2 regions of the Cellulomonas sp. NPDC057328 genome follow, and region 2 is predicted to be linked to the other one. Evidence: riboswitches for the same ligand, from Rfam matches in the RefSeq annotation. Region 2 holds a riboswitch; the other holds the start of a gene.
What was found. A riboswitch is a leader RNA that binds a small molecule or an ion and turns the genes downstream of it on or off. The one in region 2 is predicted to bind ZMP and ZTP.

Region 1 (6,870 bases), on a different contig from region 2:
AGCGCCCGCGCGGGTCGCGCGCCCTCGGCGGGCAGCTCGAGGTCCGCCTCCACCCAGCGCCCGGAGTCGCCGGTGACGCCCGTGCCGAGGCCGATGCGCACGGCGCTCATCGGGAGGCGGGACGCGATCGCGACGCCGGCCCGGCCCTTGGCCTCCGCCTCCTCGTGCGCGAGGTGCCACGTGCCGGGCGCGAGGTGGTCGGCGAGGATCTCGTCCGAGCCGCGGACCTCCTGCAGCAGCAGGACGTCGGGCTTGCGGACGTCGAGCCACTCCTGCATGCCGCGGCGGAAGGCGGCCCGGATGCCGTTGACGTTGACGGAGGCGACGGTCAGCACCGGGACATCCTCCCCCACCCCACCGACAGCGCCGTGCGCCCGTCGTGCGGGCGCACGGCGCCGGGGCGGCCGTCAGGCCCCCGCGTACGCGGCCTCCAGCGGGGCGATCTCCAGCTTCTTCTGGCCGAGCATGACCTGCATCGCGCGCTGCACGCCGGCGGCGTCGGGGCGGTCCCACAGCTCGTCGAGCATCCGGGGCACGACCTGCCACGACACCCCGAACCGGTCCTTCAGCCAGCCGCACTGGCCGGGCTCGCCGCCGCCGGCGGCGAGGGCCTCCCAGTAGTGGTCGACCTCGTCCTGGGTGTCGACGACCAGGTACAGCGAGAACGCCTCGTCGAGGCGGAACGCCGGCCCGGCCGTGAGGATCGTCACGGCGTGCCCGTCGAGGTCGAGCTCGACGACGAACGGCTCGCCCTCGGGCACGTCCGGCACCCCGGGCGGGGCGGCGACGACCGACGTGATGCTGGAGTTCGGGACCACCGAGGCGTAGAACTGCGCGGCCTCGTGACCGCGCTCGGGGAACCACAGGTGTGTGCGGACGGCGCCCATCGTCGTGCTCCTTCGCTGCGTGCGGGGTCTCACCGGGGCAGACCCGGCGGCGAGCACGAAGTCATCGGCACGACGCCGTCGGGCACGACGAGGAGGGCCCCGGGCGCGCGTGCACCCGGGGCCCTCCGCACGTGGCGTACGCGTCAGCCGGCCGGCGACCCTGCGACGAGCCGCTCCGCGGTGTCGACGACGTTCTGCAGCAGCATGGCGCGGGTCATCGGTCCGACGCCGCCCGGGTTGGGCGACACCCACGACGCGACGTCCCAGACACCGGGGTCGACGTCGCCGACCACGCGGCTCTTGCCGGTCGCCTGGTCGACCGCGCGCGAGACGCCCACGTCGACGACCACGGCGCCCGGCTTCACGAGGTCGGCCGTGACGATGCCGGGCACGCCGGCGGCGGCGATGACGACGTCCGCGTGCCGGGTGTGCTCGGCGAGGTCGACCGTGCCCGTGTGCGTGAGCGTGACCGTCGCGTTGATCTCCCGGCGCGTCAGCAGGAGGCCGATCGAGCGGCCCACCGTGACGCCGCGACCGACGACGACCACGTCGGCGCCGCGCAGCTCGACGCCGTGCCGGCGCAGGAGCTCGACGATGCCGGCAGGCGTGCAGGGCAGCGGGGACGTGACGGGCTCGTTGACCCGCAGCACGAGCCGCCCGAGGTTGGTCGGGTGCAGGCCGTCGGCGTCCTTGGCCGGGTCGATGAGCTCGAGCACGCGGTGCGTGTCGATGCCCGCGGGCATCGGCAGCTGCACGATGAACCCCGTGCACGCCGGGTCGTCGTTCAGCCGGCGCACGGCCGCCTCGATGTCGGCCTGCGTCGCGTCGGCGGGCAGGTCCTCCCGGATGGAGGCGATGCCGACCTCGGCGCAGTCCTTGTGCTTGCCGGCGACGTACCAGCGCGAGCCGGGGTCGTCGCCGACGAGCAGCGTGCCGAGCCCGGGCACGACGCCGCGGTCCGCGAGCACGGCGACGCGCTGCTTCAGCTCGGCCTTGATCGCCGCCGCGGTGGCGGTGCCGTCCAGCTTCTGGGCGGTCATCGGTCCCCCCGCTCAGTACTGCCGCAGGCCGGCGTACAGCGGGAACGCCTCGGTCAGCTTGCGCACACGGGCGCGCAGCGCGTCGACGTCCGCGCCGGAGCCCTCCACCAGCGCCGTGGCGATGATGTCCGCGACCTCGGTGAACTCGGCGTCGCCGAGACCGCGGGTCGCGAGCGCGGGCGTGCCGATGCGCAGGCCCGACGTGACGCGCGGCGGGCGCGGGTCGAACGGGACGGCGTTGCGGTTGACCGTCACGCCCACCGAGTGCAGGAGGTCCTCCGCCTGCTGGCCGTCGAGCGCGGAGTGGCGCAGGTCGACGAGCACGAGGTGCACGTCGGTGCCGCCGGTGAGGACGGACACGCCGGCCGCGGCGACGTCCGGCGCGGTGAGGCGCTCCGCGATGATGCGGGCGCCGTCGATCGTGCGCTGCTGGCGGTCCTTGAAGTCGTCCGTGCCGGCGACCTTGAACGCGACGGCCTTCGCGGCGATCACGTGCATGAGCGGGCCGCCCTGCTGGCCCGGGAAGACGGCGGAGTCGATCTTCTTGGCGTACTCCTCGCGCGACAGGATGAAGCCGGAGCGCGGGCCGCCGATCGTCTTGTGCACGGTGGAGGACACGACGTCGGCGTGCGGCACCGGCGACGGGTGCAGGTCCGCGGCGACGAGGCCGGCGAAGTGCGCCATGTCGACCCAGAGCTTGGCGCCGACCTCGTCCGCGATCTCGCGGAACGCCGCGAAGTCGAGGTGGCGCGGGTACGCGGACCAGCCGCCGATGATGACGTCGGGGCGGTGCTCGAGCGCCGCCTTGCGGACCGCCTCCGGCTCGACGCGGAACGTCTGCGGGTCGACGCCGTACGCGGCGACGTCGTAGAGCTTGCCCGAGAAGTTGATGCGCATGCCGTGCGTCAGGTGGCCGCCGTGCGCGAGGTCGAGGCCGAGGATCTTGTCGCCGGCGCTGATGAGCGCGTGCAGCACGGCCGCGTTGGCGGTCGCGCCCGAGTGCGGCTGGACGTTGGCGTGCTCGGCGCCGAACAGGGCCTTGGCGCGGTCGATCGCGATGGTCTCCGCGACGTCGACCTGCTCGCAGCCGCCGTAGTAGCGGCGGCCGGGGTAGCCCTCGGCGTACTTGTTGGTGAGCACGGAGCCCTGCGCCTGCAGGACGGCGCGCGGGACGAAGTTCTCGCTCGCGATCATCTCGAGCGTGTCCTGCTGGCGGGCGAGCTCGCCGTCGAGGACGGCGGCGATCTCGGGGTCGAGCTCGGAGATGTTCTGGTCGAGCAGGCTGTCGCTCATGCTGGGCTCCTGTCGCAGTCAACCGTGCGGGCGCACCGGGCACCCGCACACACGGAGTGCCGGTGTGGGGTGACCGAGGGGCCCAGGCGTCCGACCCGTTGGTCCAGCTGCTGCGTCGCTCCCCGGTGGTGACCCACCCGTTGCGCCAGTCACGACCCGCACAGCCTAGCAACGGGACGGCCCGCCGCCGGGCCGTCTCACGACGCGGTGGCCGCCTCCCCGGGACCGCCGTCGCGGGGCGCACAGGTGCCCGGGACGGCGGTCTCACGGGCACGACTGCGCTCGTCACGACGTCGGCGGCAGGTCCTCCAGTCGCGCCAGCCAGCGCTTGAGCACGTCCTCGAGGACCTCGGCGTCGCCCGGGTCGAGCATCGCGAGCAGCCGGTGCTGGTTCGCGATGTGGTCGGTGAAGGCGGCGTCGATGACCTCCCGCCCCCGGTCGGTCAGCTCGACGACGCGGCCGCGGCCGTCGTGCTCGCTGACGCGCCGCCGCACCAGCCCGGCGCCCTCCAGCCGGTCGACGCGCTTGGTCATGCCGCCGCTGGTGACCAGGGTGTGCTCCGCGAGCTCGCCGCACGAGTGCGCGTACGGCTCCCCCGCCCGGCGCAACGTCGCGAGGACGTCGAAGTCGCCCTCGGCGAGGCCGTGCTGCCGGTAGACGGCGACGAGCTCGTCGGTGACGCGGATGGCGACGCGACTCAGGCGTCCGAACACGCCCTGCGTGCGCACGTCGAGGTCGGGACGCTCGCGGGTCCAGGCGTCACGGACGCCGTCGACGAAGTCGGGGGGCAGGTCGGCGCCGGTCACGCCTGGATCTTATCTTCCCCGTCAGATAACTTCTCTTCCGTGGAAACTACCTGGCGCTGGTCGCTCGTCGCCGCGCTGGCCCCGATCTCCTGGGGCGCCGCGTACTACGTCACGCGGCACACGCTCCCCGCCGACGCCCCGCTGTGGGGCTCGGTGCTGCGCGCGCTGCCCGCCGGTCTCGTCCTGCTCGCGCTCGCGCGGCAGGCGCCCCGCGGCCGCTGGTGGTGGCGGTCGCTCGTGCTCGGCGCGCTCAACATGAGCGCGTTCTTCGTGCTGGTCTACGTCGCCGCGCAGCTGCTGCCGACGTCGATCGCCTCGACGGTCATGGCCGTCGCGCCGTTCGTCCTCATGCTCGTCGCGTGGCCGCTGCTCGGGCAGCGGCCCCGCGCCGCGGCCGTGGCCGGCGCGGTCGTCGGCCTCGCCGGCGTCGTCGCGATGCTCGTCACCGGCGCCGTCGCGGTGGACCCCGTCGGCGTGCTCGCCGGCGGCACCGCGATGGTCATGTCGTCCGTCGGGTTCGTGCTCGCCACCCGGTGGAAGGACGACGTCGACGTGCTCGCGTCGACGTCGTGGCAGCTCGTCGCGGGCGGCCTGCTGCTCGTCCCCGTGGCCGTCGTCGCCGAGGGCGCTCCCCCGGTGCTCGACGCGCGCGCCTGGGCCGGCATCGCGTACGTCTCCCTCGTCGCCACCGCGCTCGCCTACGTCGCGTGGTTCGGCGCGCTGCGTCGCCTCCCCGCCGGCGCCGTCGGCCTGGTCGGGCTGCTCAACCCGCTGACCGGCGTCGTCGTCGGGCTCGCGCTCGGCGGCGAGCACCTGACGCCGCTGCAGGTGGCCGGGGTCGTCGCGGTGCTCGCCGGCGTGGTGCTCGGTCAGCCCGCGGTGCAGGCGCGCATGCGTCGGAATCCGGGACGGCGCACCGACGTCGAGCGCGCCGACCTCGAACGCACCGACGTCAGCGCCCCCACCGCCGCGTGACACCGCCCGGCCGACGGCCCCGGGCACGCCGGCCTCGTCAGCACGTCGCCCACTGCACGCACCCGGCTCTCTCCGCCGTGGGCGCCACGGGCGGCACGTCCGCCGCCCGCTGCTCGAGGTACACGACGTGCCACCCCGCCTCGTCCGCCAGCTCCAGCAGGAGGCCGCTGGACGGGTCGCGGACGTACGTCACCGCCGGCCCCTCGCCGCGGTCGTACCGGAGCACCTGCCCCGGCCGGCCGGTGGTGTCCGTGCCGTCGGAGAGCGAGCCCCCTGGCACGTCCGCCGCCACCTGCCAGGCGGCGTCGCGCAGCCCGGCGGGCAGGAGCGGGTCCCGCACCAGCTCCATCGCCATCTCCACCACCTTGTCGTCCGGCGTCCCCTGGCGGCGGCCCGGCTCGACGCTGTCGCGCAGGACGGCCGCGAGCGCGCCCGGGTCGTCCGGCAGCCGCGCCGGGTCCGCGAGCGTGTCGACCCACGCGCCGTCGATCCGGAACCGCCCCACCACCTGACGCGGCCCGACCGCCGTCGCCCCCGCCACGTCCCCGTCCGTGACCAGCAGACCCGGCCGTTCCCGGCTGAGCCACGACTCCGAGCGGTACGTCGTCGTCTGCGGGACGTCGTCCATGTACCCGGTCTGCGTCTGCTCCGACAGCGTGTACCAGTAGGGCTCGTCGCCGGGCCAGGGGTCGCCGACGCCGCCGACCACGGTGCCGTCCGGCTGCACCGTCGGCGACGTCGCGGGCGTCGGGGTCGACCCCGGGGGCGCGACGTCCTCCCACGGCAGGCCCCTCCAGGCGGGCTGCAGCAGCGCGTCGTCGTCCACCAGCCCGAGCTGCGTCGACGCGGCGAGGCCCGCACCAGCGAGCGCGACGACGGAGAGCACCGCCGCCGCCGCGACGCGCGAGGCCCGGCGCCGGCGTCCGAGACGCACCACCCGGGGCACGTCGACCACCACCGTCGGCGCCGCCGCGTCCGCGCGTGCCCTCAGGTCCTCCACGAACGTCGTCTCGCCGCTCATCGTGCGCTCCCCTCGTGCTCGTCGGGCGTCCCCAGCACGTCGCGCAGACGCACCAGCGCGCGCGAGGCGGTCGACTTGACCGTCCCCACCGACACGCCGAGGTCGTGCGCCACCTCGCGCTCCGACATGCCCTCGAGGTGCCGCAGCACCACGACCCGGCGCTGCCGCGCGGACAGGGTGGCGAGCGCGCGCACGAGCTGGTCGCGGTCCGCCTGCTCCTGCGCCCCTCCGTCGTGCGGGGGCTCCGGCACGTCCGACGGCGCCATCAGGACCTCGCGACGCCGGCGGCGCCACGTGTCGATGCGCTGGTTCGCCAGCACGCGGCGCGCGTACGCGAGCGGGTCCCCCGCGCGTGCCCGCGCCCACGCCACGTACGTGCGGACCAGCGCCTGCTGGACCAGCTCCTCCGCCTGGTGCGCGTCGCCGCACAGCAGCCACGCGGTCCGGCCGAGGGCCGGTGCGGCCGCGGCGGCGAACGCGGCGAACTCCACGTCGCGCCCGGCGCCCGACGTGACGTCGACGTGCTCGTCCGCCGGCACCACGTCCCGGGGCGGCGGCACGGCACCGACCGGTGGCTCCGCACCACCGGGCGCGCGTCCACCGATCCCGTCGTCGGGCGGTGGCGCGTCGCCACCGCTGCCCCGCGCCGTGCGCTCCCTCGCGGGACCCGCGTCGGCACCCGCTGCCGTCGTCCTCATGACACCTACACGCACGTGCACCGCGGAAGGTTGTCCGCGTCGTGCGCCGCGCGGACGGTGTGCCGCCTCAGGCCTGCGCCGGCTCCCCGTCGCCGAGCAGCTTGCGCAGGTAGGCGTACGTGAGGTCGCCGGCGGTCTGGTCGTGCTGG
Region 2 (6,870 bases):
TCCGAGCATGCGCGGACCGGCGTGCGCGTGCGCCTCCGCGCCGGGGCCGAGGTAGTCGCTGCCCCGCACCTCGGTGGCCCGCACGGCGCCCGCCTCGTGCCGGGCGAGGGCGTCCTGCCACATCCGGACGCGGACGCGCCCCTTGGTCTCGCGCGTCGCGAGCGGGTCGTCCTCGTGCATGTGGTGGTTGCCGGCGCCGTAGACGTAGAGGTTCGCCGCGGTGACGAGGACGGCGCCGGTGCGCTCGGCGGCGGTGAGCAGCGCGTCGGCGACGGGCGGCCAGTCGGTCACCCAGCGGTGGTAGGCCGGGTTGACGCAGTTGTAGAGGGCCGCGGAGCCGGCGGCGTGCCGCGCGAGGGCGTCCGCGTCCGTGCCGTCGACGCGGTGGTGCTCGACGCTGCCGCCCGCCGACGTGGTCGTCCGCGCCGCGGTGCCGGTGCCGGGGCCGGAGCGGGAGAGGACGTGCACCTCGTGGCCCGCGTCGGCGAGGTGCTGCGCGAGGGTCCGGCCGATGGGGCCCTTCCCGAGGACGGTGTGACGGGGCATGGCGGCCTCCGGGTGGTGACGAGAGCGGTGCTCTCTGTTGCGATCGATGCTCGCAGTGCCGTCCGCCGCGCGTCAAGAGCAGTGCTCTCGATTGCGTCCGGTGCTCTCCTCCGGCACGATAGCCGCATGCCCGACGCCCCCGCACCGCGCGGCACGCCGCGCGAGCGCGCCCGAGCCGAGCTCATGCACGACCTCCTCGCCGCCGCGCGGGCGCGGCTGGCGGAGGACGGCGCAGCCGGCCTGTCGCTCCGCGCCGTCGCACGCGACCTGCGCCTCGCCTCCTCGGCCGTCTACCGGTACGTGCCGTCGCGCGACGCGCTGCTGACCCTGCTGGTCAGCGAGTCGTACGACGCCGTCGGGCGCGTCTGCGAGGACGCGGCCGCCGCGTCCCGCGCCGCCGGGCACGTGCCGGCGCGCCGCTGGCTCGAGGTCGCGCGCGCCGTCCGCGCCTGGGCGCTGGCGGACCGGCACGCCTACGAGCTGATCTACGGCACGCCGCTGCCCGGGTACGTCGCGCCGCGCGACACCGTGGCGCCCGCGATGCGCGTGTGGGCGGTGCTCGTGGACGTGCTGGTCGACGCCGCCGCGGACGGCAGCCTGCGGCCCACCGGGCCCGACTTCGACCCGACGGGTGTCGTGACCCCCGACGTGCACGCGTTCGGCGCCGAGCGCGGCGGGTGGGGCGGCACGCAGGAGCCCACGACGCTCCGGGCGGGCGTGCGGTCGCTCACGCTCTTCAGCACCCTGCTCGGCGCGGTCAGCGCCGAGCTGTTCGGGCACCTGCGCGGCGTCCACGAGGACGCGGCGCGCGCGTTCGACGTCACGGTCGCGACCGCCGCGGCCGGGGTCGGGCTGCAGGTCGACCTCGTCGACGCGTGGGCGGGGCAGGACGTGACCGGCCGTCCGACCGGCCCCGCCTGACCCGGCGGACGGCCGACCCCGTCCGTGCCGTCAGCGCCAGAGGACGGCGCGCTCCGTCGCGTCGTCGGCGACGACGCAGCCGACCACGAGCCCGGACCCGTTCACCGCGGTCAGGACGGTCGTCCCGTCGGCCGCCGCGACGAGCCGCATCGCACCCCCGCGGTCCTGCACGAACGCCTGCTGGCCCTGGCCCGTGGGCGAGATCGAGCCGATCGCGCGGCCGCGGTCGTTGACGTCCGTCACGGTGCCGAACCCGCCGCCGGCCGGGCTCATGTCGCTCACGGCGCCCGCGCGCGACCAGCGCACCGGCCGCATGTCGCCCGGGGCGGCGTACGCGTAGCCCGCGGCGCGACCGGCACCGTCGACGGCGGTCGCGAGGCTCGACCCCGTGCCGTCGCCGAGTCCCGGCAGCCGCACGAGCCGCCCGTCGGCCTCCCACCGCACGGCGTGCTGCGTGCCGTCGACCCACGCGGCGCCGACCACCTGCCCGCGGTCGTTGACGTCGTTGGCGTCCGTGCGCCCGCCCAGGCCCTCGAGCGGCGTCATGACGCCCCGGCGCCACCGGAATGCGACCGGTTCGCCGCCGAACGCCCCGGACGAGCCGACGAGCTCGCCGCGGTCGTTGAGGCCGGTGACGACGACGAACGTGTGGTCGGGGCTGAGCGGGTCGAGCAGCCACAGCCGGCGGCCGTCCCAGAAGGCGGCACGGCCGTCGACGTCGCCCGCGACCTGCCCCCGGTCGTTGATGAGCCGCGCGCCGGTCAGGCCCCCGGGCAGCGGTGACACCCGGCCACCGCGCACGACGTGCGTCGTGGTGACGACGACGCCGTGGTCATTGACGTCCCACGCGCACTCGTCCACGCCCAGGTCCACCAGCCCGGCCGGCCGGCGCGCCGCGACGTGCGCGGCGGCGGCGTCGCCCCCGGCCGCCTGCCGGACCAGCTGGTGCGCGACGCCCTCGACGGCGACGGTGCTGGTTGCGCTGCTGGTCGTGGTGCCGGTCGGTGCGGTGCCGGTCGGTGCGGCGGCCGCCGCCTCCGCGGCGGGGACCGTGACGGCCAGCGCGGCCGCGAGCACGGCGGTGACGAGTGCGGACATGGTGCCCCCCGGGGTCCTCGCCCACCCGCCCCTGGGGTGGGCCGCTACCGATGGTGCGCCCGGGACGAAGCGGGCACAACGGTCGGTGCCGGAGTTCACCCCGCGTCCGCCCCCGCGCCCGGCCGCTAGACTCGACGGCGGTCGTGACTGGCGCAGGTGGAGGCAACCACCGGGGAGCGGCCGCAGCAGCCTCGACCGTGCACCGCCCGCCTGGGTGCCCGGCGTCCTCGTTCGACGCTGCCTCCCGGGAGACGCCATGTCCGACGCGCCCACGCCCACCGCCGACGCCACGCGCCGCCCCGTGCGCCGCGCCCTGCTGTCCGTGTACGACAAGACCGGCCTGGTCGAGCTCGCCACCGCCCTGCACCGCGCCGGCGTGGAGCTCGTGTCGACCGGCTCCACGGCCGCCACGGTCGCCGCCGCGGGTGTCCCGGTGACCCGCGTCGAGGACCTCACGGGCTTCCCGGAGTGCCTCGACGGCCGCGTCAAGACGCTGCACCCCCGCGTGCACGCCGGCATCCTCGCGGACACCCGGCGCCCCGAGCACCTCGCCCAGCTGCAGGAGCTCGGCGTCGCGCCCTTCGAGCTCGTCGTGGTGAACCTGTACCCGTTCACGCAGACCGTCGCGTCCGGCGCCGACGTCGACGCGTGCGTCGAGCAGATCGACATCGGCGGCCCGTCGATGGTGCGCGCCGCCGCGAAGAACCACCCGAGCGTCGCGGTCGTCGTCGAGCCGTCCCGGTACGACGAGGTCGTCGCCGCGGTCGCCGCCGGCGGCTTCACGCTCGCCGAGCGCACGCGGCTCGCGGCGCAGGCGTTCGTGCACACGGCCACGTACGACGTGGCCGTCGCGTCGTGGATGGGCAGCGTCGCGACGACGACCGACGAGGTCGACGGCGTGAGCACGGGCTTCCCCGCGTGGGTCGGCGCGACGTGGGACCGGTCGGACGTCCTGCGCTACGGCGAGAACCCGCACCAGCGGGCGGCGCTGTACACCTCCGGGCACGGGCCCGGCGGGCTCGCGCAGGCGACCCAGCTGCACGGCAAGGCCATGAGCTACAACAACTACGTCGACGCCGACGCCGCGTGGCGGGCCGCGCACGACCACGACGCCCCGACGGTCGCGATCATCAAGCACGCCAACCCGTGCGGCATCGCCGTCGGCACCGACGTCGCCGACGCCCACGCCAAGGCGCACGCGTGCGACCCGGTGTCCGCGTTCGGCGGCGTCATCGCCACCAACCAGGTCGTCACGCGCGCCGCCGCCGAGCAGATCGCGCCCGTCTTCACCGAGGTCGTCGTGGCCCCGGGCTTCGACGACGACGCGCTCGCGGTGCTGCAGCAGAAGAAGAACGTGCGCCTGCTCGTCGTCGGCACGCCGCCCGCCGGTGGGGTCGAGATGCGCGCCGTGTCCGGCGGCCTGCTGCTGCAGTCGGTCGACCGGCTCGACGCGCCCGGCGACGACCCGTCGACGTGGACGCTCGCCGCCGGCGAGCCCGCGGACGAGGCGACGCTCGCGGACCTGCGGTTCGCGTGGCGCGCGGTGCGGGCCGTGAAGTCGAACGCGATCCTGCTCGCCCACGACGGCGCGTCGGTCGGCGTCGGCATGGGTCAGGTCAACCGCGTCGACTCGTGCCGCCTCGCGGTCGAGCGGGCCAACACGGGCGACGTCGAGCGCGCGCGCGGCGCCGTCGCGGCCTCCGACGCGTTCTTCCCGTTCGCCGACGGGCTCCAGGTGCTGCTCGACGCGGGCGTGCGCGCGGTCGTGCAGCCCGGCGGCTCGGTGCGTGACGAGGAGGTCGTCGCCGCCGCGGCGGCCGCCGGCGTGACGCTGTACCTGACGGGCACCCGCCACTTCGCGCACTGAGCGCGGGACGAGGGGGACCCGCCGGGCCGGCGGGTCCCCTTCGCCGTTCCGGCCGTGGTACGGGGGTGTCGTCCCGGGGCCGCGGCGGTCAGCGCCGGCGGACCAGCTCCGCGAGCGTCGACGCGCCGTCGAGCGGGACGACGGGCAGCTCCGGACCGCCGAGCAGGCGCCGGGCCGCGCCGACGTCGCGCGGACGGTCGACCGTGAGCGCGGCCGTCACCGCGCCGTCGGCGGCGCGGGTCCACAGCACCGACCAGCCGCCGTCGGCGGGGTCGCCCAGCACCGTGGGCGCGTCGTCGTCGCCCCGCAGGCCGAACATCGTGAGGTCGTGCCCGAGCTGCGTCGAGAAGACGTAGGGCGTGAGCTCCGCGCCGTCGTCGTCGACGCCCAGCAGCCGGCGCACGAGCACGTCCGGCCCGCGCAGCGCCTCTTCCCAGTGGCCGCCGGGCACCCAGCCGTGCCGGGCCGAGCGGCGGCGGGCGACGTCGCCCACGGCCAGGACGCCGTCGAGCGGTCCGTCGGGGCCGAGCACGCGGTACGCCTCGTCCACCGGCACGGCGCCACCGTCGAGCGGGAGCGCGCCGGCGAGCCACGCCGCGGCCGGGCGGGCGCCGACGGCCACGAGCACGACGTCCGCCGGCAGCACCGCGCCGTCGGCGAGCCGCACCGCACCGTCCTCGACGGCGGTCACCGCGGCGCGCGTGCGCAGGTCGACGCCCGCGGCCGCGTACCAGGGCACCGTCAGGGCGCCCACGCGGCTGCCGAGACCCGTCACGAGCGGGGCGTCCCTCGCCTCGACGACCGTCACGTGGTGCCCCGCCGCCGCGGCGACGCCCGCGACCTCGGCACCGACCCAGCCGGCGCCCACCACGACGAGCCGGCGCGGCCCGCCGTCCAGCGCGCCGCGCAGCCGGTCCGCGTCGGCCGCGGAGTGCAGCGTCAGCGCGGACGGCCACGCGGGGACGCGGACGGCGTGCGACCCCGTCGCGAGCACCACGCACGACGCGCGGTGCTCGCCGTCGTCGGTCACGACGGTGGCCCCGGGGCGGTCCCGGTCGAGGCGCAGGGCGCGCGCCGTGACGCCCAGGCGGACGTCGTCGGCGAGCCCGTGCAGGTCCAGCCCGAGCTCGTCGGTGAGCCACGCCGGCCCGGGGCGGTCCAGGAGGTGCTTGGACAGCGGCGGGCGGTCGTACGGCGGCACGTCCTCGGCGCCGAGCACCCGGATCCCGCCCGCGTAGCCGTGTGCGCGCAGCGCAGCCACCGTCTGCGCGCCGGCCAGGCCGGCACCCACGACGAGCACGTCCTCGGGGATCGGCGACGTGCGGCGTGATGTCGTCGGCGTGGTCACGCGCCCACGCTAGCCTTGGCGCGCACCTCGTCGGCCGTCGGAGGGAACGTCGCCATGACCACGTCGCGGCACGCGGGACCCCCGCTCGTCACGCCCCCGCACGGCCCGTCCTGGCCGTCCCGCCACACGGGCCCGGAGGCGGCCGGTCGCCCCGGCGCCGGCGCGCCGTCGGGTGCCCCCGCCCCGCCGCAGCTGCGGGGCGAGCCGCAGCTGCCGTTAGAGCGGGAGATGCTGGGCGAGCCGCCCGCCGCCGACGAGCCCCCCGCACCGGAGGTGCCGCCCGAGGAGCGCCCGCTCGACCCGCGGGCGATCGCGCGTGCCTCGCTCGCGGCGGGCCGCAACGCGTCCCTGTTCTGGACGATCGGCGGCGTCGCCGTCAGCGTCGGCGCCGCGTACGTGTGGGACGCCGCCGTCGGCGCGGCCGCGCTCGCGCTCCTGCTCCTCGTGCTCGCGGTCGCCCGTGCGGTCCTGCCGTCCCCGGGCCCGGCCGCCTTCGGCGTGCGGGCGAAGAGCCTCGACGTCGCGACGCTCGTGCTGGCCGCGGTGGCCCTGGCGACGCTCGCCTGGGTGGCCCCGACCGCCTGAGCGCCCGCTCGCGCCGGCCCCCGGCACGGCTGCGGCCCGACGTGGGACGAGCGTGCGCCCCGACCCCTCGGGGCCGGGACGCACGCTCGCGGTGGTGCGGGTGCGGGACGCGTCAGGCGCGGCGCTCCTCGGCGACCACGACGTCGTCCTCGACGACGTACGTCTCGTCCTCGCCGAAGAGCGAGTCCTCGGTCGGCTCGGTCGCGAACGCGCGGTAGACGAGCGCGGCGATCGCCGCGCCGAGCAGCGGGGCGGCCCAGAAGAGCCACACCTGCTCGAGCGCCCAGCTCTCCGAGAAGATGGCGGCGCCGAGCGAGCGGGCCGGGTTGAGCCCGCCGTTCGTCACCGGGTACGCGACGAGCAGGAGCGCGGCGTAGGAGAGGCCGACGGCGAACGGGACGTGCGCCTTGTGGGCGCGGCGGTCGGTCGCGCCGAGGATGACGCCGACGAGCACGGCCGTCAGGACGACCTCGACGAGCAGCGCCGACACGAGCGTGAACTCGGC

Region 1: another riboswitch for ZMP and ZTP. It lies ahead of glyA (serine hydroxymethyltransferase); the one in region 2 lies ahead of purH (bifunctional phosphoribosylaminoimidazolecarboxamide formyltransferase/IMP cyclohydrolase).

What each region holds. Positions count from the first base shown of each region.
Region 1 covers NZ_JBHUZW010000041.1:17,942-24,811, reverse strand. The annotation lists gene ACFUMH_RS09555 (exodeoxyribonuclease III) at 1-335, opposite strand, end outside; gene ACFUMH_RS09550 (VOC family protein) at 408-887, opposite strand; gene ACFUMH_RS09545 (bifunctional methylenetetrahydrofolate dehydrogenase/methenyltetrahydrofolate cyclohydrolase) at 1,031-1,927, opposite strand; gene glyA (serine hydroxymethyltransferase) at 1,940-3,220, opposite strand; ZMP/ZTP riboswitch at 3,294-3,383, opposite strand; gene ACFUMH_RS09535 (MarR family winged helix-turn-helix transcriptional regulator) at 3,506-4,027, opposite strand; gene ACFUMH_RS09530 (DMT family transporter) at 4,067-5,002, shown strand; gene ACFUMH_RS09525 (hypothetical protein) at 5,040-6,023, opposite strand; gene ACFUMH_RS09520 (SigE family RNA polymerase sigma factor) at 6,020-6,583, opposite strand; gene ACFUMH_RS09515 (GNAT family N-acetyltransferase) at 6,789-6,870, opposite strand, start outside.
Region 2 covers NZ_JBHUZW010000054.1:14,855-21,724, forward strand. The annotation lists gene ACFUMH_RS11275 (NAD-dependent epimerase/dehydratase family protein) at 1-546, opposite strand, end outside; gene ACFUMH_RS11280 (TetR/AcrR family transcriptional regulator) at 673-1,467, shown strand; gene ACFUMH_RS11285 (hypothetical protein) at 1,498-2,565, opposite strand; ZMP/ZTP riboswitch at 2,699-2,788, shown strand; gene purH (bifunctional phosphoribosylaminoimidazolecarboxamide formyltransferase/IMP cyclohydrolase) at 2,822-4,432, shown strand; gene ACFUMH_RS11295 (NAD(P)/FAD-dependent oxidoreductase) at 4,521-5,780, opposite strand; gene ACFUMH_RS11300 (DUF3017 domain-containing protein) at 5,835-6,365, shown strand; gene ACFUMH_RS11305 (aquaporin) at 6,478-6,870, opposite strand, start outside.